One region of the Microbulbifer sp. ARAS458-1 genome, then DNA from elsewhere that is predicted to be linked to it. Evidence: predicted binding sites of a transcription regulator. Region 1 holds the regulator's gene; each other region holds the start of a gene.

Region 1 (7,374 bases):
CAAACGGGTAACAAAATCCGGGCGCCGATGCCTTCACTCAGTCTACTTTAAAAAAACAGACTTGACACAACCGCCCCGTTGCAGAGAAAAATGCGCGCCTCAATTGGGTGTCTCTGCTTTTGGGAGACGCTTTACTGCGCAAATTGCGACCTCTAGACAGGAATACCATCATGGCCAGCTGGGTACCCATCGTAGTCATCATATTCGCCGTAGTGCTGGTGATTGGCCCGGTTATGTGGCTGAAGCCCAGCAGTCGCGATCGTAAGCTTGCTGAATTACGTCACAAGGCTGCCAGTGCCGGTTTGAAAGTGCAAATGCAGACCCTGCCCGCCGCGATAGGAGAGGGCACTGCGGCGACCTACTTTTCCCAGTGGCGTAACCCGCGTCGGCTGAACACCGGGTGGGTGCTGGAAATGCAGCGTATGTCTCACGAAATGCATTTCGAGGGGACATGGGACTGGCGCAAGGGGCGCGCCGCCCCGGAAGCGGCGCAGCCACCGCTGAGGGAGTTGATTTCGATGCTGCCGAGCGATGTCACCGCGATATTTGCCAATGACAGCGGCCTCGGTGTGCAATGGCGGGAGCGCACCGGTGACGTCGGATTCGCAAAAATTCAGCAAGCGCTGGCCGTCCAGCGGCCGGTAATAGAAGAAGCAATAAGACAGCCCACACGCAGCGAGTCGGGTGAGGTTTGAACAGACCCCTGCGAGAGGTGAAACTGGCCGCCAGGCAGATCTGGGCTACTGTTTTAACCGGTTGAACCATCCCCGCAATCGTCGGTCACAGGCGTCAATATGAGTCAGGAATTGGTAACCAATTTGACTCTGATTTTGCCGATTTGCTTGACCACACTGGGGGCGGAGCATATATATTCGCGCAGCGCACCGCCCAATCGGATTCTGGTGCCGGGTGCGTGAGCAGTAAATTTTCTATTAAAAATCAAAAGCTTATGGGTAAATCACTGGTCATCGTCGAGTCGCCGGCGAAGGCAAAAACGATCAACAAGTATCTCGGAAAGGACTTTGTGGTGAAGTCCAGTATCGGTCATATCCGGGATCTTCCTACCGGTGCATCGGCGAAACAGGCCGTGGATCCCAAAGAGCGCGCGCGCCGGGCAGCGGAAACCCGCAAGCTATCGCCGGAAGCGAAAGAGATCTACAAGCGCAAGAAAAGCCGTGAGCAGCTGATCAAGCGCATGGGTATCGACCCGGACCACAACTGGGAAGCCCACTACGAAATTCTTCCTGGAAAAGAAAAGGTGGTGGACGAGCTGCGTAAGCTGGCCGCCAATGCCGACCACGTCTATCTCGCAACGGACTTGGACCGCGAGGGAGAGGCCATCGCCTGGCACTTGCGGGAAGCCATTGGTGGTGATGAGCAGCGCTACCGACGCGTGGTGTTTAACGAAATCACCAAGTCCGCGATCCAGGAAGCATTCGAAGATCCGGGCCCTCTGGATATCGACCGAGTCAATGCGCAGCAGGCGCGCCGGTTCCTGGACCGTATCGTGGGCTACATGGTTTCTCCGTTGCTGTGGGAAAAAGTCGCCCGTGGTCTTTCTGCCGGTCGCGTGCAGTCCGTAGCGGTAAAACTGGTGGTGGAGCGCGAGCGTGAAATCCGCGCGTTTATCCCCGAGGAGTACTGGACTCTGTTTGCGGATACGCAAACCGCCAAATCAGACGCCCTGCGCCTGGAAGTGAAAAAACAGGCTGGTGAAGCGTTCAAGCCCACCAACCAAGAACAGGCCATGGCAGCGCTGAAGGCGCTGCAGTCCAGCGATTTCACCGTAAGTGCACGGGACGACAAACCCACCAGCTCAAAGCCCAGTGCACCTTTTATTACTTCCACGCTGCAGCAGGCCGCGAGTAATCGCCTCAGTTTCAGCGTGAAGAAAACCATGATGATGGCCCAGCGACTCTATGAGGCGGGTTACATCACCTATATGCGTACCGACTCCACAAACCTGAGTGCCGAAGCCGTGGCTTCCGTGCGCGAATTTATCGGCGAGAATTACGGCGAGAAGTACCTGCCAGAAAACCCCAACCGCTACAGCAGCAAAGAAGGGGCTCAGGAGGCGCACGAAGCGATCCGGCCATCTGATGTGCGGGTCAAGCCGAACATGCTGTCGGGCATGGAGCGTGATGCTGAGCGCCTGTATACCCTGATCTGGCAGCAGTTTGTGGCCTGTCAGATGACTCCCGCACAATTTACCTCCACCTCTGTGGTGGTTACTGCCGGTGATTTTGAGCTGCGCACCCGTGGCCGCGTCATCCGGTTCGACGGTTTCCTGAAGGTCGCGCCCGCGCAGAGCAAGAAAGACGAAGATCTGGTGCTGCCGGACATCAAGGTCGGTGAAAAGCTGAATCTGAAAAAGCTGGATCCGAAACAGCATTTCACCAAGCCGCCGGCGCGTTTCAGTGAGGCGGCACTGGTAAAAGAGCTTGAAAAACGTGGTATCGGCCGTCCGTCCACCTACGCATCCATTATTTCCACCATCCAGGACCGCGGCTACGTGCGTCTGGAGAACCGTCGTTTTTACGCGGAGAAAATGGGCGATATCGTCACAGATCGATTGAGTGAAAGCTTTACTGATCTGATGGATTACGGTTTTACCGCCAGCCTGGAAGAGTCACTGGATACGGTGGCGGAGGGTAAGAAAGGCTGGAAAGACCTGCTGAATGAATTCTATTCCGACTTCAGCAAGCGGCTCGAGAAAGCTCAGGATAAAGAGGGCGGCATGCGTCGCAACTCGCCAACGGACACGGATATCGAGTGCAGTAAATGCGGTCGCCACATGCAGATTCGCACTGGCTCCACCGGCGTTTTCCTCGGCTGTTCCGGTTATGCGCTGCCGCCCAAAGAGCGCTGTACCAACACCATGAACCTGGTGTCCGGTGAAGAAGCGGTTGATGCGGAGAAAGACGAAGATGCGGAAACCCGCCAGCTGCGGGATAAGCGCCGCTGTCCCAAGTGCGGCACCGCCATGGATAACTACCTGGTGGACGAGCATCGCAAGCTGCATATCTGCGGTAATAACCCGGATTGCAGTGGATTTGAAGTGGAGAAGGGCACCTTCAAGATCAAGGGTTATGACGGCCCGGTGATCGAGTGCGACAAGTGCGGGTCGGACATGCAGCTGAAGTCCGGCCGCTTCGGCAAGTACTTCGGGTGTACTAACGAGAGTTGCAAGAACACCCGCAAACTCCTGAAGAGTGGTCAGCCAGCACCGCCGAAAATGGATCCGGTACCCATGCCGGAACTGGCCTGCGAGAAAGTTGAGGATACCTATATACTCCGCGACGGCGCATCCGGCTTGTTCCTGGCCGCCAGCCAGTTCCCGAAAAATCGCGAGACCCGCGCTCCGCTGGTCAAGGAGCTGTTGCCACATAAGGATGAGATCGATCCGAAGTACAGCTTCCTGTTCTCGGCGCCTACCGAAGACAACGAAGGTCGTGACACCGTTGTGCGCTTCAGCCGCAAGACGCAGGAGCAGTACGTCCAGAGTGAAGAAGAGGGCAAGGCAACGGGCTGGAAGGCGTTCTATCGCGATGGTAAGTGGCAGGTAGATGCCCCGGCGAAAAAAGCTCCGGCCAAGAAAAAGGCCGCCGCTAAAAAGGCACCGGCCAAGAAAGCTGCAGCCAAAAAAGCGCCGGCGAAGAAAAAGGCAGTAGCCAAAAAATCCCCGGCCAAGTGATTGGCCGGGAGGCCGCTATCCGTCATCCCGGCGCATGCCGGGATCCAGAAAATCTGGGAGAAAGACTAGGGGGTAATGCAGTTTGAGTAATCCCTACACCGGTACCGTGGCGTCGGCGTTACGCAAGGCACAGCTGCTGCTGCAGTCCAGTGCCGAAGTGGACGATACGCCTCTCCTGGAAGCTTCCCTGCTGGAGGCCGCGGTTCTGCAATTGTGGCGGGGATACCGGGGGTTTCTGGCGGAGCAGGGGTATCAGATGCAGCTGGGGTTCGCCGCAGGTGCCGAGCCGCAAACGGCTCAAGCGCTGGCAAACCTGGTGGCCCAGCGGGGCAAATTCAGCGGCGAGGCCAGTGAACTGGTCAATCTCGCTGAAAACCCGGACAGCTGGTTTGCAGGCCTCTTTGCCGCCTGGCACAAGTTATGGGTGTTGAGCGCCTCCGGGTCCTCGGGTCATGCACAATCCACCACGTCGGTGGGCGTTCAATCGATGATTCCCGTGCGTCAGCTGGATTCTGCTGAGGTCGCACCAGAGCAGGCTCTGACCCGGGAGCGGGTCCAACAGTGGCACCGGAGCCTGTCCGAGTTGATTCAGCGCCAGCGGGCACACAGTCAGGAGTGGTGAGCGTCTGTCGCGAAACCTATCACCTGCGGCCCGCTGATTAATCAGGCGCCGCTGTGTTACACTGCTCCAAATCACGCGGTTACTGGAGAAGTGAATGTCTACCGAGACTTACGAAATCATTGAGTTGTCCAATGGTGATGTGGCGCTGCGACGCGCTGGTCACAAAGGGGAACCGCTGGTACGTATTCATTTCTCGGACGAGAGCCAGCACTTTCTGCGGGAACACAAGGTGGCGGTAGCCCGCGCCATGCTTGAGGCTGGTATCGAAGCGGTACAGGACATCAATGAGATGGAGCCGGAGCCGTTCGAGGAAGAAGACGTGGATCTGACCGAGCACACCATTCACTGATCATTCTGTGGTTAATTCGCAGACATAAAAAACAGGGCTAAAGCCCTGTTTTTTTATATTCGAAATACGAGACACGGAATGTTTGGCGATTTGTCCACCCGGCGAATGCCGGGATCCAGAAAACCTGAGGGCTCGCCGCTTACACCGCCAACATCAGATAGGATTCTGTCGAATCACACCCACCGCCAGACCCTCAATGGCAAAGCTGCGATCCCGCATATCAACTTCAATCACATCAAAGTCCTGGTTCTCCGGCAGCAGTTGCACCGTCGCCTGATTGCCGCGTCGCTTGAAGCGTTTTACCGTCACTTCGTCCTCGATGCGCGCGACCACAATCTGCCCGTTGCGGATATTGTCGGTGCGCTGTACCGCCAGTAAATCCCCGTCAAGAATACCGGCATCTTTCATGCTCATACCATGTACCCGCAGCAGGTAATCCGCCGGTGGGTGGAAAAACTCGGCGGGAATCTCGCAATACTCTTCGATATTTTCTTCCGCCAGAATCGGGTTGCCGGCGGCCACGCGGCCAACGATAGGCAGGCCGCTGTTGTAATCGGGAATACGGATACCGCGGGATGCGCCGGCGACCATTTCGATTGCGCCTTTACGCGCCAGCGCTTTGAGGTGCTCCTCCGCCGCATTGGGAGAGCGGAAGCCCAGCTCCTGGGCAATTTCGGCTCGGGTGGGCGGGTAGCCGGTGTCATCCAGATAGGATTTGATCAATTCCAGTACCTGAGCCTGGCGTGCGGTGAGGTTTGTCATGAGCGCCTTCCTGTTGTCTGTATTTTTATACAGTTGCTGTGATTATATACAGATTTCAGGGGCGCGCAATCAAGTGCCGATTATCCGAAGATTTGGAATCTGTGCCGACGGAGCACACGGTGCTTTGCACAAGTGCCGTACTGTGGTTGCCAGTTATGGCCGGAGTCGGTCAGAACCCCTCGTCGGTACCGGGAAAGGATTCACCCTCCAGGCGATCGATTGCACTCTGTGCAGGGGAGAAAATCGGACTGCGGTAGCCGGCGTCTTCCTCGTCCTGCATTTCATCCGCAACGGTGCCGTACCCGGCGTTTGGATCTTCCGGCGCGGCTGCGCCGATGACCGGCATCCCAGGCCAGTTCTGGAAATCGATTTCATCCAGGCTCCCGTCGACATACTGGATTTCTATGGTGCGCGCGGGGTGGTCTACGGCAACCACTTCGAAGAGGTCGCCTGTGTCGAAATTTTCAAACCAATTGCCAATTTCCGGAGCGATTCGTGCCATGGCATGCTCCTCCTCTATTACTGTTGTGATGTGTCCGCCTTCGGTTCCTTCCCGGCGCTTTCAGAGCCGATATACCCGTTCTAATGTGCCGGTTGCGGGCTTGGTACTTTGGCGGCGCACTCTGTACTGGGGCTTTCTGCGAGGGGCAACGCAATAGCGCAGGTTTCATCGCTGGCGGTATATGCTAGTCTCCGGGTAAAACGAGCGTTTTAATTGTTGGTTTGAATTGGTGTGAAATCGGCATGAGTCAGACAGACACGGTCCATCGTATTCTGGACGCCGCGGAAGTTCTGTTCGCAGAGCGAGGCTTCACGGAGACCTCGCTGCGTACCATCACGAGTACTGCCGGGGTGAACCTGGCGGCGGTGAATTACCATTTTGGTTCTAAAAAAGAGTTGATTCAGGCGGTTTTCGAGCGCTTTCTTACACCTTTTACGGAAATTCTGAATCGCGAGCTGACCCGGCGGGGCGCGGCCAGCGAACCTTTACAGCTGGATGACCTCCTGCAGAGCCTCTACCGCGTTGCTTTGGCCGGTCTTGCCAGTCAGGGGCGCGATCCCAAGCGCTTTATGCGCTTGCTCGGGCTGGCTTACACCCAATCTCAGGGCCATCTGCGGCGATTTATCGTCTCTCGCTACGGTGACAGCTACCGGCGTTTCGCGGGGCAGCTGGCGGCGGCCCTGCCCCATGTCGATCCAGTGACCTTTTATTGGCGTCTTTACTTTATGCTCGGCGCCACAGTGTTTTCTCTTTCGAGCTTTGACGCCATTGAAGCTATCCTTCGGGAAGATTTTGGCGCCGAGAGTAGCTTGGAAGAAACCCTGGCGCGCCTGGCGCCGGCCGCAGTGGCCATGCTGACCGCGCCAATGCCAGGAGTGGGGTCGGGACAGGTTCCGGGGGCTAGTGCGCCGGGGGGCAGTACCGGCGACAACCGTTAATTCATCTTGGAGTTCATGCCGATGTCTAAGCCGATTGGCCCGGTAATGATTGATGTGGAGGGGCACTCCCTCACCGACGAAGACCGCGCGTTGTTGCAGCACCCCCATGTCGGTGGATTGATTTTTTTCGCGCGCAATTTTGAAAGCCGTCCGCAGCTGGAGGCGCTGATTGAAGAAATTCGCGCTGTGCGCCCTGAAATCCTGTTGGCGGTGGATCAGGAGGGTGGGCGAGTGCAGCGCTTCCGCGATTCGTTTACCCGTATCCCGTCTATGCAGGCGCTGAGCGCGCGCGCCGACAAGCAGCAGTTGCAAGATGTGGGCTGGCTGCTGGCCGCGGAGTTACTGGCGGTTGGCATCGATTTCAGTTTTGCACCGGTACTGGATGCGGACGATGACTTCTGTCGCATTGTTGGCGACCGCAGTTTTGCGCAGGACCCACTGCAGCTGGCGGAGAAAGCCCGCCCCTTTATGGCGGGGATGCACGACGCCGGCATGGCGACTACCGGC
Region 2 (7,374 bases), 1.7 Mb from region 1:
ACCAGCCAGGTGACCGGATAAAAGAACCAGTCTTGTTCAAACAGCTGCTCGAAGAACGCCACGCCCACCAGTTTGAACAGGGCCTGCCACAGGATCAGGATCAGCCAGAAGATACCGGTAAACACCAGAGTGAGACCGGTAGTCAGGGCAATATCCCAGGAGTAATGGAACAGTGCCGGATAACTGGGGCGGCGCAGCCGCTCTGTGCCACTGGCACGTAACAGAAAAGCGACGATAAAGGTCGCAATCCCGACAGCGATGCAAAAATCGTGGGGCCAGCCGCACTGGATCGTATCTGCAGGAGTGCATTGGTACCCCCGGTAGCTGGCCAGCAGGGCGAGCACGGCGCTATAGCCCGCAATTACCCACCAGTAACCCCGCGCCAGGCGTGGTGTGACGGTGACAATCACCAGCGGTGGCATGGCAATAGCGACGGTGTAACAGAGGAACTGCCACACCGGCGACCAGTGGTTTACGGCATCGAAAAATTTGAGCGCATAGAGCGCGAACCCCTGGCACAGGGCCGCGACCACAATCAGGCGCTTTTCCGGGAGACCGAGACCCTGTTGTTCGTCGAAGGTTTCCGTAGGTTGGTCGCTGCTTCCGTGCATTTCCCGTCCTGTTTAGTGCTTTTCCTCACGCAGGTTGTACAGACCTTTTTTCAGCTTCAGCAGGTGCTCCTGGAGCTGTGGTCCCTTGCGTTGGGCGACGCCGATGGCGAGTACATCGATCACCACCAGGTGAGCGATACGGGAGGAGAGTGGTGTGTACAGCTCGATATCTTCTTCCACGTCCACTTCCAGTGGGATACTGGACTGGCGTGTCATCGGTGAACCGCTGGGTCCGAGGCCGATCACGATAGCGCCCTGTGCCTTGGCCATTTCCATGGAGCGCAGCAACGAGGAGGTGCGCCCGCTCTGGGAGATGGCGACCACCACATCGCCGGGCTGCATGCTCATGGCCGACATACTCTGCATATGGTGATCGGAGTGGGCGGCGGTGGCCATCTGCAGGCGGAAGAATTTGTGCTGGGCGTCGGCCGCGACAGCACCTGAGGCGCCAAAACCGAAGAATTCCACCCGCTTGGCGGCGGCGATGGCGGAAACGGCGGCCTCCAGGGCGCGACCGTCAATCTTGTCACGCACGTTGAGCAGGGTGTCGACGGTGGAGTCGAACACCTTGCGTTTGTATTCGGCGATGGTGTCGGTTTCGGTAACGGCAATCTGGCCGAAGCTGGGGCTGGAAGCGAGCTGCTGGGCCAGGTTGAGCTTGAATTCCTGGAAGCCGGAACAGCCGACGGCGCGGCAGAAGCGCACCACGGTGGGCTCGCTCACCTGGGCTTCGGTGGCGAGATCGACGATCCGCATATGAATGATTTCGCCGGGATTGGCGAGGATATATTCCGCAACCTTGCGCTCAGATTTGCGCATGGAACTCAGCTGTTCGCTGATCTTCTGCGTGACTTCCGCTGGCTTCACGACAACACCTTCTCTGGTTCAAGCTGTGCAGTTTAGCGGCATGGCTCGGTGCTGGCGAGTGTTGGTGCCACGTCGCCTGATGCTAAGGGGCTGATACCGGGTATAGCTTTGCGAGACCGTCTGCGGCCAGGACGGCCGCAGCCGAGCCCCCAGGGATGGGTTTACGGCGTGTCTCGCAAAGCTATACCCGGTAGCAGGCCCGCCACTGTGGTAGAACCTAGCAGACCACAAAACCCTGTTTATATACCCAGTTCTCCGCCTACCCCTGATACAATCCGCCCCATGGACGTATCTGAACTCTTAGACCCCCTCAACGACCCCCAGCGCGAAGCCGTCGCGGCGCCGCCGGGCAATCAACTGGTTCTGGCCGGCGCCGGCTCGGGTAAGACCCGTGTGCTGGTGCACCGTATCGCCTGGCTGATGCAGGTGGAGGGGGCGTCGCCCTACTCCATTATGGCAGTGACCTTTACCAACAAGGCCGCGCGGGAGATGCGCGGGCGTATCGAGGAACTGCTGGGGGTGAACACCTTCGGCATGTGGGTAGGAACCTTCCACGGTCTTGCCCACCGCCTGCTGCGCGCCCACTGGGCCGAAGCGAAGCTGCCGCAAAACTTCCAGATTCTCGATTCTGATGACCAGCTGCGCCTGATCAAGCGGGTGCAGAACGAGCTGGGGCTGGATGAGAAGAAGTGGTCGCCGCGTGAGACCCAGTGGTGGATCGGTGCACAGAAGGATGAAGGCATTCGCCCGCAGTATATCCAGCTCACCGGAGACCCCTGGCTGCAGACCATGGTGCGGATATACAGCGCCTATGAAGAGGCCTGTCAGCGTGCCGGCGTGGTGGATTTCGGCGAGCTGCTGTTGCGCGCCCACGAACTGCTGCGGGATAACGACGGCATACTCGCCCATTACCGCCGCCGTTTCCCCCATATCCTCGTCGACGAGTTCCAGGATACCAACACCATTCAATACGCCTGGCTGCGCCTGCTGGCCGGCGACCAGTGCACGATCACCGCGGTGGGTGACGACGACCAATCCATTTACGGCTGGCGCGGTGCCAAGATCGAGAATATCCAGCACTTCGAAGCCGACCTGAAAGACGTGCAGACGGTGCGCCTGGAGCAGAACTACCGCTCCACCAGCACCATCCTGAACGCCGCCAACGCGGTGATCGCCCACAATACCGGCCGCCTCGGCAAGGAGCTGTGGACCGAGGGCGACAAGGGCGAGCCGATTGCGCTCTACTCCGCCTACAACGAACAGGATGAGGCACGCTTTATCGTCGAGCGTATCCAGGACTGGGTGCGCGATGGCAACCGTCGCGACAGCATCGCCATTCTGTACCGCTCCAACGCCCAGTCGCGGGTGCTGGAAGAAGGCCTGCTGCGCGAGCAGGTGCCCTACCGCATCTACGGCGGCCAGCGCTTCTACGAGCGCATGGAAATCAAGAACGCGCTTTCCTATATGCGTCTGATCACCAACCGCCACGACGACACCGCTTTCGAGCGGGTGGTGAATACCCCCACTCGAGGCATCGGCGCGCGCACTGTGGATATGGTGCGCCAGTTCGCCCGCGAACACGGCTGCTCCATGTGGGACGCCGCGGCAAAGATGCTGCAACAGAAAGTCCTCGCCGCACGCGCCGGCAACGCCCTGGCCAACTTCTTGAGCCTGATCGATGCACTGGACGAAGAGAGCACCGATAAAACCCTCGATCATATCGCCGAGCTGGCCATCGAGCAGACCGGCCTGATCGAATTCCACGGCAAGGAAAAGGGCGAGAAAGGCCAGACCCGCGTGGAGAACTTGCAGGAACTGGTCAGTGCCTGTCGCGGCTTCGACGGCATACCCACCGTGGACGCCGATGGCGAGGCGGTAGACGAGGAAGAGATTCCACTGATCAACCAGTTCCTCGACAGCGCCGCGCTGGATGCCGGCGAAGGTCAGGCGGACGAGTTTGAAGACGCGGTGCAGCTGATGACCCTCCATTCGGCCAAAGGTTTAGAGTTCCCGCTGGTGTTTATGGCCGGTGTGGAGGAAAACCTGTTTCCGCACAAGATGTCTGCGCAGGAGCCCGGGCGCATGGAAGAGGAGCGCCGCCTCTGTTACGTGGGCATTACCCGTGCCATGAAGAAACTGTATATCACCTACGCGGAAAGCCGCCGCCTGTTCGGCAGCGAGACCTACAACAAGCCGTCCCGGTTTGTGAGCGAAATTCCGGTGGAATATATTCACGAGGTGCGGCTGAAAACCGAAGTCTCCAAACCCCTGTTTCAGCCCAACTATGGCAAGTTCGGCGGTGGTGTCGGCCAGTTCTCCGACCCGGCCCCGGAGTTCGACGACGACCTGCCCCCGCTCGCCCTCGGCGGCCGCGTCGACCACGCAAAATTCGGTGAAGGTACCGTGGTGCAGTTCGAGGGCAGCGGCCCCCGCGCAAGAGTGCAGGTCAACTTCGACGACGCCGGGGCCAAATGGCTGGTAGTATCCATGGCCAAACTACAGCCCCTGTAATTACGATCGACAACGGTATATTTACGCAACAACGTCATCCCGGACTTGATCCGGGATCCAGAAACCACAGAACCGGCAGCAACCTCAAATACCCTGCCATTCCCGCTGGATCCCGGGCCAGGTTCGGGGTGACGCAATAAAACGAAAAATAAAAATCAAACGGACATGAAAAAAATAAACTGGTATCCACCCGTTATCCTCGGCCTGCTCGCCCTGCTGGTGCTCACCTTCGGTACCCTGGTGATCTCCCGCTCCGATCAGGTTCAGACCGTCACCTCTATCGAAGACTCTCACCTGAAAAATTCGGGCCAGCAAACCTTCGAGTGGAAACTCGTCACCACCTGGCCCAAAAATTTCCCCGGTCTCGGCAGTGCCCCGGAGCGCTTCGCGAACAATGTCGAAACGATGTCCAACGGCCGCCTGAAAATAAAAGTCTTCGGCGCCGGCGAATTGGTCCCGGCCATGGGGGTATTCGGTGCGGTGTCCAGTGGCGCCGCCCAGGTCGGTCACGGTGCCGCCTATTACTGGAAAGGAAAGATCCCCGCAGCCCAGTTTTTTACTGCGGTACCTTTTGGGCTGAACGCCCAGGAAATGAATGGTTGGCTGCACTATGGCGGCGGGCTGGAATTGTGGGAAGAGCTCTACGCACCGTTTGACCTGATTCCCATGGCCGGCGGCTCCACCGGTGTGCAGATGGCGGGCTGGTTCAATAAGGAAATTAATTCCGTCGACGACCTCAAAGGTCTCAAGATGCGCATCCCCGGACTCGGTGGCGAGGTGTTGAACCGTGCTGGCGGCACCGCCGTCACCATCCCCGGTGGTGAACTCTATACCGCGCTGCAGACCGGCGTGATCGACGCCACCGAATGGGTCGGACCGTACAATGATCTCGCGTTCGGTTTCCACCAGATCGCCCAATACTACTACTACCCCGGCTGGCACGAGCCCGGCTCAATCCTCGAGATCATCATCAACAAAACCGCTTTCGAGAAATTGCCCGCAGACCTGCAGGCCATCGTGCGCACCGCCGCCCGCGACGCCAATCAGGATATGCTCGACGAATACACCGCACGCAATAATCGGGCCCTGAAAGAGCTGATGGAAGAACATGGGGTGGAATTGCGAAAACTGCCGGATGATGTCATTGCCCATCTGAAGAAAATCAATCTGGACATCATGCAGGAAACTGCCGCGAAAGATCCGCAGTTCAGCCGCATATACAAAGCCTTCCGGGAGTTTGAATCACAAGTGATTCCGTACCACCGAATCAGTGAAGAAGCCTATTACAATACCCGGAACAGAGTGCCGGAATAATACTCCGCCTTTCCATCGCTTTTCCCCCAAGCGTGCCGACTAAAATCTACATCGCCATAATCTTCAGTCGGCACGTTATCCCCTCGTTCTCACCGTGTTAAGCCCACCTATTAATCCATCAGGTGGTACTATGGTTCATGTTTTGGAAATTGACTCTGACACCATTTTATATTTTTGACATTGGTCAGTGGGCTATTAGTATGCAGCAATAGTCGGCGCACACGGATTGGTTAAAGCCGATCCGAGTTACAGGTTATTACGATAATGTTACGCAATTTATTTCTGTGCGTTTTGTTGGTTTGTATTTCAGGGACAGCATCGCCTATGTCTATTTTTGATGCGGGGAAGGTTTGCACGTTTTCGCCTATATCCGGTGTGATTCTTTTCGAGGGAAAGCCTGCTATCGGTGCCAGAGTGATAAGGGTTACCGATTATCAGAGTAAAAATCAGGATGAAGTAGTCACGGATAAAACCGGCCATTTTGAAATGCCCGGTGTCTATGCCCGGCATGTGGTGAATCTTCTTCCTCAGGAATTTGTAGTCGGTCAGCTGATTAACGTGATCTACAACGATCAGGAATACAAAATCTGGTCTGGAGTGAAGCGAAAGCGTGAAGAGAATGCGGAATCGCGCGGGAAACCACTTGTGGTGACCTGCGAGCTCACTCAGGACGATGAGGTGATCAATGTGGATCGGCAGCCATTCATTACCAAGTGTACGTGGGATGTAGAGCCTGACGCTAAAAAGGATATTTTCTAATGATAGAGTTGACTCCGGAACAGGCGGCCAGTCTGTCCAGTGAAGTATATGCCCTGACCAAATTCCCGGTTCTGCAAGATGCCATTACCCACCTGAATCATAAATACGGCGGTAACCTGTCGTTTTATGAAGAGAATATGCTGAAAGGCAAGACCGGGGGGCCGGGGTTTATCAAGGTTAGGACGGCATTCGGGTTCCTGCTTCTGGGCCAGAACAACCTGAAGGGCCACGCTTTCATTCTGTTTCGGGGTACACAATATCTGGCGGATTGGCTGACAAACCTCAACCTCACCCTGTCTGCCTCTGCGAGTGGCCAGCCGGTTCACGACGGGTTCAACAAAGCGTTCCAGTCAATGTTGCCGCAGATTTCCGTTTTCGTGAACGGGTTGCCGGCCGGTACCCGTGTCCATTGTCTGGGGCACAGTCTCGGTGGCGCGCTGGCCACGATTGCTGCGGAGTGGGTACGCAAACACACGGCGCATTTTCCAAAACTTTACTCTTTCGGAAGTCCTCGGGTGGGCTTGATCGGCTTTTCTGAGCAGTGCACCCGCCTGTTGAGTGATGACAATATCTTTCGAGCCTACCATCGCACCGATATTGTGCCCTGTATCCCCATCTGGCCCTTTGTGCACACACCCAGCACCGATCGCGATTTCTTTTTGCCTTCCCCGGGCTTGGTGCCGTGGAAAACCTACCACGATATGGCTCTTTACCAGGACTCGGTAGAAGACAAGAGCTGGGAAGCCATTCGAGCTATGCGCCCGGCTGCCCGCACCGATAGCGGCGTTGAAGCCTGGTTGCGCTCCAAGGCGGTCATCGGGCAGACAATGTCGGCCATCGAATGGCTGAACGATGCCATCATCTACGTGGTGAAAAAGTGCATGGAGTTCGCCGGTCGTGTAATCAATTTTACCGCCACCACCTATTTCACCCTGATGGATCAGTTGGCCATAGTGTTGAACAGCGGCGTCAAGCTGCTGGTTGGCTCGGTAAGTCTGGTGGCGTTGCTGGTGAAGAAAATTATGCAGTTTCTCGGCCTCAAGCCGATCGCAGAATCGGCCAGTATCACCCACGACTTTCTACGCAATCTGCTGCTGAAACTTTCATCCCGGGTTAACGAGATCAGTAAGCAGGCCCTGAGTGCGACTCTGGCTGAAGGTCGGGGTATTTAATTGACGGGGTCTGTTTCCCCAAAGAAAAAAGGGGCCTTGCGGCCCCAAAAAGAAAAGCACTGGGGATGGGTCTACGGAAGAAAATCAGTAGTCGTAGGCGTCTGCCGCAGGTTCTGATTTTTTGTCTTCCGGTTTGTCAG
Region 3 (7,374 bases), 830 kb from region 1:
GCTTGCCTGTCTCCCCAGTGCTGTCGCCGCCCGCGATCTGACACCGGAGTTTTTCCCCGACAGGCCTACCGATGATATTCGTGCGAAAGTGCACTACTGGCGGCACGAGGAGACATGTGAGAAACCCCGGGCACACAAAAACGGCAACAACAACTTTGTGACGCTGGGGTTCAAGCCTGGCGATAGTGTCGATGACATTCAGGTGAATGTCGTCTGTTGGAATATCGAGGGGCGTGATGCGGATGGTGCGTTGATCCCGCAATGGCAGGTTTCTGATCTGGTACTGAAAAAGCACCGCCCGGCCGTCGCTGAACCCGAATCCGAGTCAAGGCCGGCACCACCGCCGCAGCAAAGCCCGGTCGCGGTGGCTGACCCCGAGTACTGAGAACAATAAAAAAGAGAATCATTATGTCGAGATCCCTGTTTATCCTATTGGGGCCGATCCTGAGCGCGGGCTTTTATCTGTTGCTCTCCGCGTTGGGCATGGCTTACCTGCCTGCGGTTACTGCTGCCATCACATTGCTTACGGTGATTTGGTGGATCACCGAAGCTCTGCCGATTCCCGCGACATCGATTGTGCCGTTCGTGCTGCTACCGGTGTTTGGTGTAGCGGATCACAAGCTGGTGGCGTCGTCTCTCGGCAGTCATGTGATACTGCTGTTGATGGGCGCCTTTATGTTGTCGAAGGCACTGGAAAAAAGTGGTGCGCACGAGCGGCTGGCACTGTATATGTTGCGGCTAGTGGGGGTTTCCAGCGGTCGCCGGCTGGTGTTGGGTTTTATGCTGGCGGCGGGGCTGCTCAGCATGTGGATCTCCAACACCGCCACCACACTGATGATGCTGCCCATCGCTCTGGCCATCCTTTCCCGCGTGAACAATCACCGCCTCACTGTTGCGCTGATACTCGGAATCGCCTACGCCGCAAGTCTGGGGGGGGTAGGCAGTCCATTGGGTACGCCGCCCAATGTCATTTTTATGGGAATCTATGAGGAAGTGACCGGACGTGAGTTCAGCTTCGCCAGCTGGATGAAGATCGGTTTGCCGGTAGTGTTGATCACCTTGCCGCTGATGGCGCTGTGGCTGACTCGGGGTATTCAGCTGCGCAAATCTCTGGAGGCGCCCAAGGTGGGGGCATGGCGCGCGGAGGAGGTGCGCACCCTGGTGGTTTTTGCGGTGGCGATTCTGTTCTGGGTGACTCGCAACGAGCCGTTTGGTGGCTGGAGTGAACTGTTAGGCGTGTCGAATGCCGGCGACAGCACTGTGGCTTTGGCTGCGGTGGTATTGATGTTCCTGGTGCCGAATGGTAAGGGCGGGCGCCTGCTCGACTGGCAGACCGCGGAAAGCATTCCCTGGGGCATGTTGCTGCTGTTTGCCGGTGGTATAGCCATCGCCAAGGGGTTCGCCGCATCCGGCCTCAGTGACATGATGGGGCAGGGGCTGACCTTCCTCACGTCCATGCCCTTGTGGCTGATGCTGATTCTGTTGTGCCTCTCGGTTACTTTCCTGACAGAAATCACCAGTAATACCGCCACCGCGACCCTGCTGATGCCAATTCTCGCGGTAGTTGCCAGCAGCGCGGGGTTTGATCCAATGGTATTGATGATTCCGGCGGCGATGTGCGCCAGCTGTGCCTTTATGCTGCCGGTGGCCACAGCCCCCAATGCCATCGCCTACGGCACCGGCAAAATCCGCATTCAGGAAATGGTACGGGAGGGGGCTATGCTCAGCGTGCTCGCGTCGCTGATCATTGCCGGGGTCTGCTGGGTAATGCTGGTTTAGTCGGCCCTGCGGAGTATTTGACTGTATATTTGTTGGGCTATAGATTTATTGACCTCTATTTATCCTGATTGCCTGCAAAAAAGAAGGTCTGTTTTGTAAAACACCGAATCCCTTGATCTGCTGACGTGAATTGGGTTTCCTAGTCGGCTTATCCATGATTCTGTTGACGACCGGAAGGAGTCCCAAACGTGAAAAAAATAACCATCCTGGCGATGGCCGGTGTGCTGGCGGCCTGCGCGGGGGAGTCCCCGGATGCAAGCAAAAAAGAGACATCCATGAGTGACGTTGAAACGGCCAATGTGCCTTCCGTAGTCGAATCTGCGCTGACTTACCCCCAGACCCGTAAAGATGACGTGGTCGATACCTACTTCGGCACCGAGGTGGCTGACCCCTACCGCTGGCTGGAAGATGACCGCAGTGATGAGACCGAGGCATGGGTGAAGGCGCAGAACAAGGTCACTTTCAGTTATCTGGAGCAGATTCCCTATCGCGATACCCTCAAACAGCGCCTGGAAGCACTGTGGAACTACGAAAAAGTGGGCTCTCCCTTTACCGAGGGTGACTACACCTATTTTTACCGCAACGATGGTCTGCAGAATCAGTATGTGGTCTGGCGGAAAAAAGGGGATGGGGATGCGGAGGTTTTTCTCGACCCCAATACCTTCAGTGAAGACGGCACCACGTCACTGTCGACCTTGAAATTCTCCAAAGACGGCTCCATCGCGGCGTATTCCGTATCCGAAGGCGGCAGCGACTGGCGCAAGATCTACATCATCGATGCGGAATCCAAGAAGGTGCTCGAAGAGCCGCTGGTGGACGTGAAGTTCTCCGGTATTTCCTGGAAAGGCAACGAAGGTTTCTACTACTCCAGCTACGACAAGCCGGAAGGCAGCGAACTGTCGGCGAAAACCGACCAGCACAAGCTGTACTACCACAAGCTCGGCCAGCCTCAGTCCAAGGACACTCTGGTATTTGGTGGTAGCGAGGAAGAGAAACGCCGCTACGTTTCCGGTTATGTCACCGAAGATGACCGTTTCCTGGTGATTTCCGGAGCGACGTCAACCTCTGGCAATGACCTGTTTATCCAGGATCTGTCCAAGGCCAATGCGCCGCTGGTGCCGGTGCTGACTGATTTCGACTCCGATACCTACGTGCTCGATAATCAGGGCAGCAAACTGTTCCTGGTCACCAACCGCGAAGCGCCCAACAAGAAGGTCGTCACCGTTGATGCGGCAGATCCTGCTCCGGCAAACTGGCAGGACTTTATCGGTGAAACCGAGAACGTACTGACCGCTTCAACCGGTGGTGGTTACCTGTTCGCGGAATACATGGTGGATGCCCTTTCCAAGGTGTATCAGTACGATTACAGCGGCAAGCAGGTGCGTGAAATTGCCTTGCCGGGGCCGGGCAGCGCTTCTTCCCTGAGTGGCAAGCATGCGGACGAGATTCTCTATTACTCATTTACCAACTACAAAACGCCTTCCACTATTTTTGCGTTCGACGTGAACAAGGGGGAGTCCAGTGTGTACCGCGAGTCCGGCGCACAGTTTGATCCGGCGGCCTACGAGTCCAGGCAGGTGTTCTACACCTCCAAGGACGGCACCAAGGTGCCGATGATGATTACCCACAAGAAAGGCCTGAAACTGGACGGCAAGAACCCGACCATCCTGTACGGATACGGCGGTTTCAATATCAGTCTGACCCCGTCCTTCAGCATTGCCAATGCAGTGTGGCTGGAACTGGGTGGTGTCTACGCGGTGCCGAACCTGCGCGGTGGCGGTGAGTACGGCAAACGCTGGCACGATGCCGGGACCAAGCTGCAGAAGCAGAATGTGTTTGACGACTTTATCGCTGCGGGTGAATACCTGGTCGAGCAGGGCTACACTTCCAGTGACTATCTGGCGATTCGCGGTGGTTCCAACGGCGGCCTGCTGGTCGGCGCCGTAATGACCCAGCGCCCGGATCTGGTGAAAGTGGCGCTGCCCGCAGTGGGGGTGATGGACATGCTGCGCTACCACACCTTCACCGCAGGTGCCGGTTGGGCCTACGATTACGGCACTGCGGAACAGAGCGAAGAAATGTTCCGGTACCTGAAAGAGTACTCACCGGTACATAATGTGCAGGCTGATACGCGTTATCCGGCCACGCTGGTCACCACGGCCGATCACGATGACCGTGTTGTGCCGGCGCACTCGTTCAAATTTGCCGCCGAATTGCAGAGCAAGCAGGCGGGCCCGGCCCCCACGCTGATTCGTATCGAGACCAATGCGGGCCACGGTGCAGGTACCCCCGTATCCAAGACCATCGAACAGTATGCGGATATTTTCGGGTTTACCCTGTTCAATATGGGGATCTCCGAACTGCCGGGAAGTTGACCCCGCGATTTCTGTCATCGTTTCGGCATGAATCGGGGGCAAGATAATGGCTTGACGGGAGGGGTGTGACCAGCTGGTCCAGCTTCCCGTCGCGAGGTATCATTTGGAGCCACAAGATTTATGCCGAGATTTAATGCTGTGCCAAAGGCAACGGACCGGTCTACCCCTTTGCAGATTGAGCTGAGCACCCGCCCGGCCATTCTCCCCCTGTACTTTCGCGTACTGACTGCCCGTAAGAAGAAGGCTTCTGCTAGCCAGGGAGATACGGTTCTGGCCAGTGTCAGCCTGCGGGGGCAGCAGGTGGATGTGGAGCGCCTGCGTGCCTATCGCGATGTGTGCGGTTTTGCTGCAGGGGGCCAGCTGCCCGCTACTTACCCGTTTGTTCTGGCAATGCCGCTGCACCTGAAGTTACTGGTGTCCGATGCATTCACCTTTCCGATCCTTGGCCTGGTGCACCTGCGCAACCAGATTACGCAGCACCGCCCCATCGCGCCTGATGAGGCACTGGATATCCGTTGTGATCTGCTGCCACCGGTTGCGGTGAAGCGGGGTTATGAGTTTGCACTGACTACCCGGGTCAGTGTGGCGGGTACCCTGGTATGGGAGTGCGAGAGCGTCATGCTGAGCCGCGCCCGACACAGTGGAAAAGACAAGCCGTTGCAGTCGGGACTGGTGTTGTTGCCACAAGACATTCAGGGCATGAGTGGCCACGGCGGCGACAGCTGGGATATTCCGGAGGCGGCGGGGCGCAATTACGCGCGGGTGTCCGGCGACTGGAACCCGATTCACCTGTTTGCGTCGTCGGCGCGCCTGTTTGGCTTTTCCAGCGCCATTGTTCACGGTATGTGGACCAAGGCGGCTTGTCTCGCTTCTCTGGAACGGCGGTCCGGCCTGCCTGAGAGCTTCAGGCAGAGTGTTGAATTCAAACGCCCGGTGCCGTTACCGTCATCGGTGCGCTTCCAGTCTCAGGCTGGTGCCGGGGCGACGGTATTCCGTGTGGCCGATGACAGTGGCAAGACCCAGTATCTGAACGGGTTACTGGAGCCTCTTTAGCCGGCAAGGCTTTTACCGCAGTGGCAGAGTAAAAATCGCAGTAGGAATCAAGGGAAGCATGACGGACAGTGACAATAAGCAGCGGCTGGATCTTGCGCTTGAGCTGGGTGAAGAGTTGACCCGGCTGGGGTGGCGGGTGACTACCGCTGAGTCCTGTACCGGAGGCGCCATCGCTGCGGCGATTACTGCGGTTGCTGGTTCTTCCAGCTGGTTTGATGGCGCCATAGTGTCATACGCAGACCGGATCAAGCGCAGTTTTCTCGGTGTCGACCAGCACGACCTGGATACCACTGGTGCGGTCAGTGAGCCCGTGGTTCGGCAGATGGCAGTGGGCGCGCTCAATCGCCTGGACGCCAATCTGGCGGTGGCTGTCAGTGGTGTCGCCGGCCCCGATGGCGGTAGCGACGACAAACCGGTGGGTACCGTCTGGATTGCCTGGGCCCACGTGGACGGTCAGGAACCGCTCTCTGTTGAGGCCCGGCGAGTACACTTCAACGGAAGCCGTGCCGAGATACAGGCTCAGACCGTGACCGAAGCCCTGAAGGGCCTGCTGGAGATTACCCGCAGCCATCCCGCCTGACCGTTTGTCCCTGACTTTTTTGCACACTGGTGCCAGGTGCGCGCGCAGAGGTCCCGAATACTCCCCATTCCCGATTACTGGTTGCTTATACAGTAATTTTTCTCTAAGCTCCCTTCCCATAGCAGTTATTACACAGCAAATTTCAGGTACATATGGGAAAGGTCATGGACTCCAACAAAGACAAGGCTTTACAGGCGGCGTTATCTCAGATCGAGCGCCAGTTCGGCAAGGGCACCGTCATGCGTATGGGAGACAAGGAGCGGCAACGCATCCCGGCGATCTCCACCGGCTCTCTTGGTCTGGACGTGGCACTGGGTATCGGCGGCCTGCCGCGCGGTCGTATTGTAGAGATCTATGGTCCTGAATCCTCTGGTAAAACCACCCTGACCCTGCAGGTGATCGCCGAAGCCCAGCGCAAAGGCGGTACCTGTGCTTTTGTGGACGCGGAGCATGCGCTGGACCCTATCTACGCCGAAAAGCTTGGCGTGAATGTGGATGAACTGATTGTTTCCCAGCCGGATACCGGTGAGCAGGCTCTGGAAGTCGCGGATATGCTGGTGCGCTCCGGTGCGGTAGATGTGCTCATCGTGGACTCCGTAGCAGCGCTGACTCCGCGCGCGGAAATTGAAGGCGAAATGGGCGATTCCCACGTAGGCCTGCAGGCCCGCCTGATGTCCCAGGCCCTGCGCAAACTGACCGGTAACATCAAAAACACCAACACCCTGTGCGTGTTCATTAACCAGATCCGTATGAAGATCGGTGTGATGTTCGGCTCCCCGGAAACCACCACCGGTGGTAACGCGCTCAAGTTCTACTCTTCTGTGCGCCTCGACATCCGCCGTATCGGCTCCGTGAAGGAAGGCGATGAAGTGGTTGGTAACGAGACTCGGGTCAAGGTCGTGAAGAACAAGGTGGCTCCGCCGTTCAAGCAGACCGAGTTCCAGATCATGTACGGGCAGGGGATTAACCTGCTTGGCGAGATTATCGATTACGGTGTAAAAATGGGCCTGATCGACAAGGCCGGTGCCTGGTACAGCTACAAGGGCGACAAGATTGGCCAGGGCAAGGCCAATGCGGTGAAGTTCCTCAAGGAAAACGAAGATATCCGCAATGAGATCGAATCCGCGCTGCGTGCCCAGCTCCTCGGTGACGTGACTCCGGCCCCGGCCGAAGAAGTGGAAGCTGCGGAAGACTGATCTTGTCTTTCTTGCGCAATTCTAATGGCGGCGGGAGCAGTGTTGACTGCGAACTCCCGTCGCCAGGCTCCTCTCTCTCCCTACCTCAATCCCGTCCCGGTGGTCGGCCACAGGAAAGGCCAGTTGATACTTTTCAGGCGCTGTTCAATCACGCCTTGGAACTGCTTGCCCGCCGCGAGCACTCCTGTGAAGAGCTCAGGCAAAAGCTGGCCCCCAAACACCCTGAAGCCGACTTTGATAGCGTGCTGCAGCGGTTGCAGGAGCTGAACTACCAGTGCGACCGGCGCTTTGCGGAAACTTTCTGCCGCTCCCGGGTCAGTCGTGGGCAGGGGCCGATACGCATTCGGCAGGAATTGCAGGTTCGCGGTATTCGCGGTGTGCTCGCTCAGGA

The links. The regulator LexA, encoded in region 1, represses DNA repair genes until DNA is damaged. The targets are predictions, from matches to a motif close to ACTGTNTNTANANACAGT.
Region 2: uvrD (DNA helicase II) is a predicted target of LexA. The motif match lies at 1,713-1,730, and genes of this name have one in related genera.
Region 3: recA (recombinase RecA) is a predicted target of LexA. The motif match lies at 5,864-5,881, and genes of this name have one in related genera.

The regions. Positions count from the first base shown of each region.
Region 1 covers NZ_CP155838.1:2,432,912-2,440,285, forward strand. Annotated here, with positions in the region: gene AAFH99_RS09995 (hypothetical protein) at 171-695, shown strand; gene topA (type I DNA topoisomerase) at 950-3,694, shown strand; gene AAFH99_RS10005 (DUF6586 family protein) at 3,777-4,316, shown strand; gene AAFH99_RS10010 (hypothetical protein) at 4,411-4,665, shown strand; gene lexA (transcriptional repressor LexA) at 4,819-5,427, opposite strand; gene AAFH99_RS10020 (DUF6763 family protein) at 5,597-5,929, opposite strand; gene AAFH99_RS10025 (TetR/AcrR family transcriptional regulator) at 6,172-6,867, shown strand; gene nagZ (beta-N-acetylhexosaminidase) at 6,889-7,374, shown strand, end outside.
Region 2 covers NZ_CP155838.1:723,721-731,094, forward strand. Annotated here, with positions in the region: gene AAFH99_RS02865 (DUF4153 domain-containing protein) at 1-611, opposite strand, end outside; gene hexR (transcriptional regulator HexR) at 624-1,478, opposite strand; gene uvrD (DNA helicase II) at 1,761-3,989, shown strand; gene AAFH99_RS02880 (TRAP transporter substrate-binding protein) at 4,155-5,303, shown strand; gene AAFH99_RS02885 (DUF6795 domain-containing protein) at 5,628-6,062, shown strand; gene AAFH99_RS02890 (lipase family protein) at 6,062-7,234, shown strand; gene groL (chaperonin GroEL) at 7,319-7,374, opposite strand, start outside.
Region 3 covers NZ_CP155838.1:3,259,074-3,266,447, reverse strand. Annotated here, with positions in the region: gene AAFH99_RS13670 (hypothetical protein) at 1-385, shown strand, start outside; gene AAFH99_RS13665 (SLC13 family permease) at 409-1,779, shown strand; gene AAFH99_RS13660 (prolyl oligopeptidase family protein) at 1,968-4,154, shown strand; gene AAFH99_RS13655 (MaoC/PaaZ C-terminal domain-containing protein) at 4,275-5,207, shown strand; gene AAFH99_RS13650 (CinA family protein) at 5,266-5,787, shown strand; gene recA (recombinase RecA) at 5,952-6,983, shown strand; gene AAFH99_RS13640 (regulatory protein RecX) at 6,986-7,374, shown strand, end outside.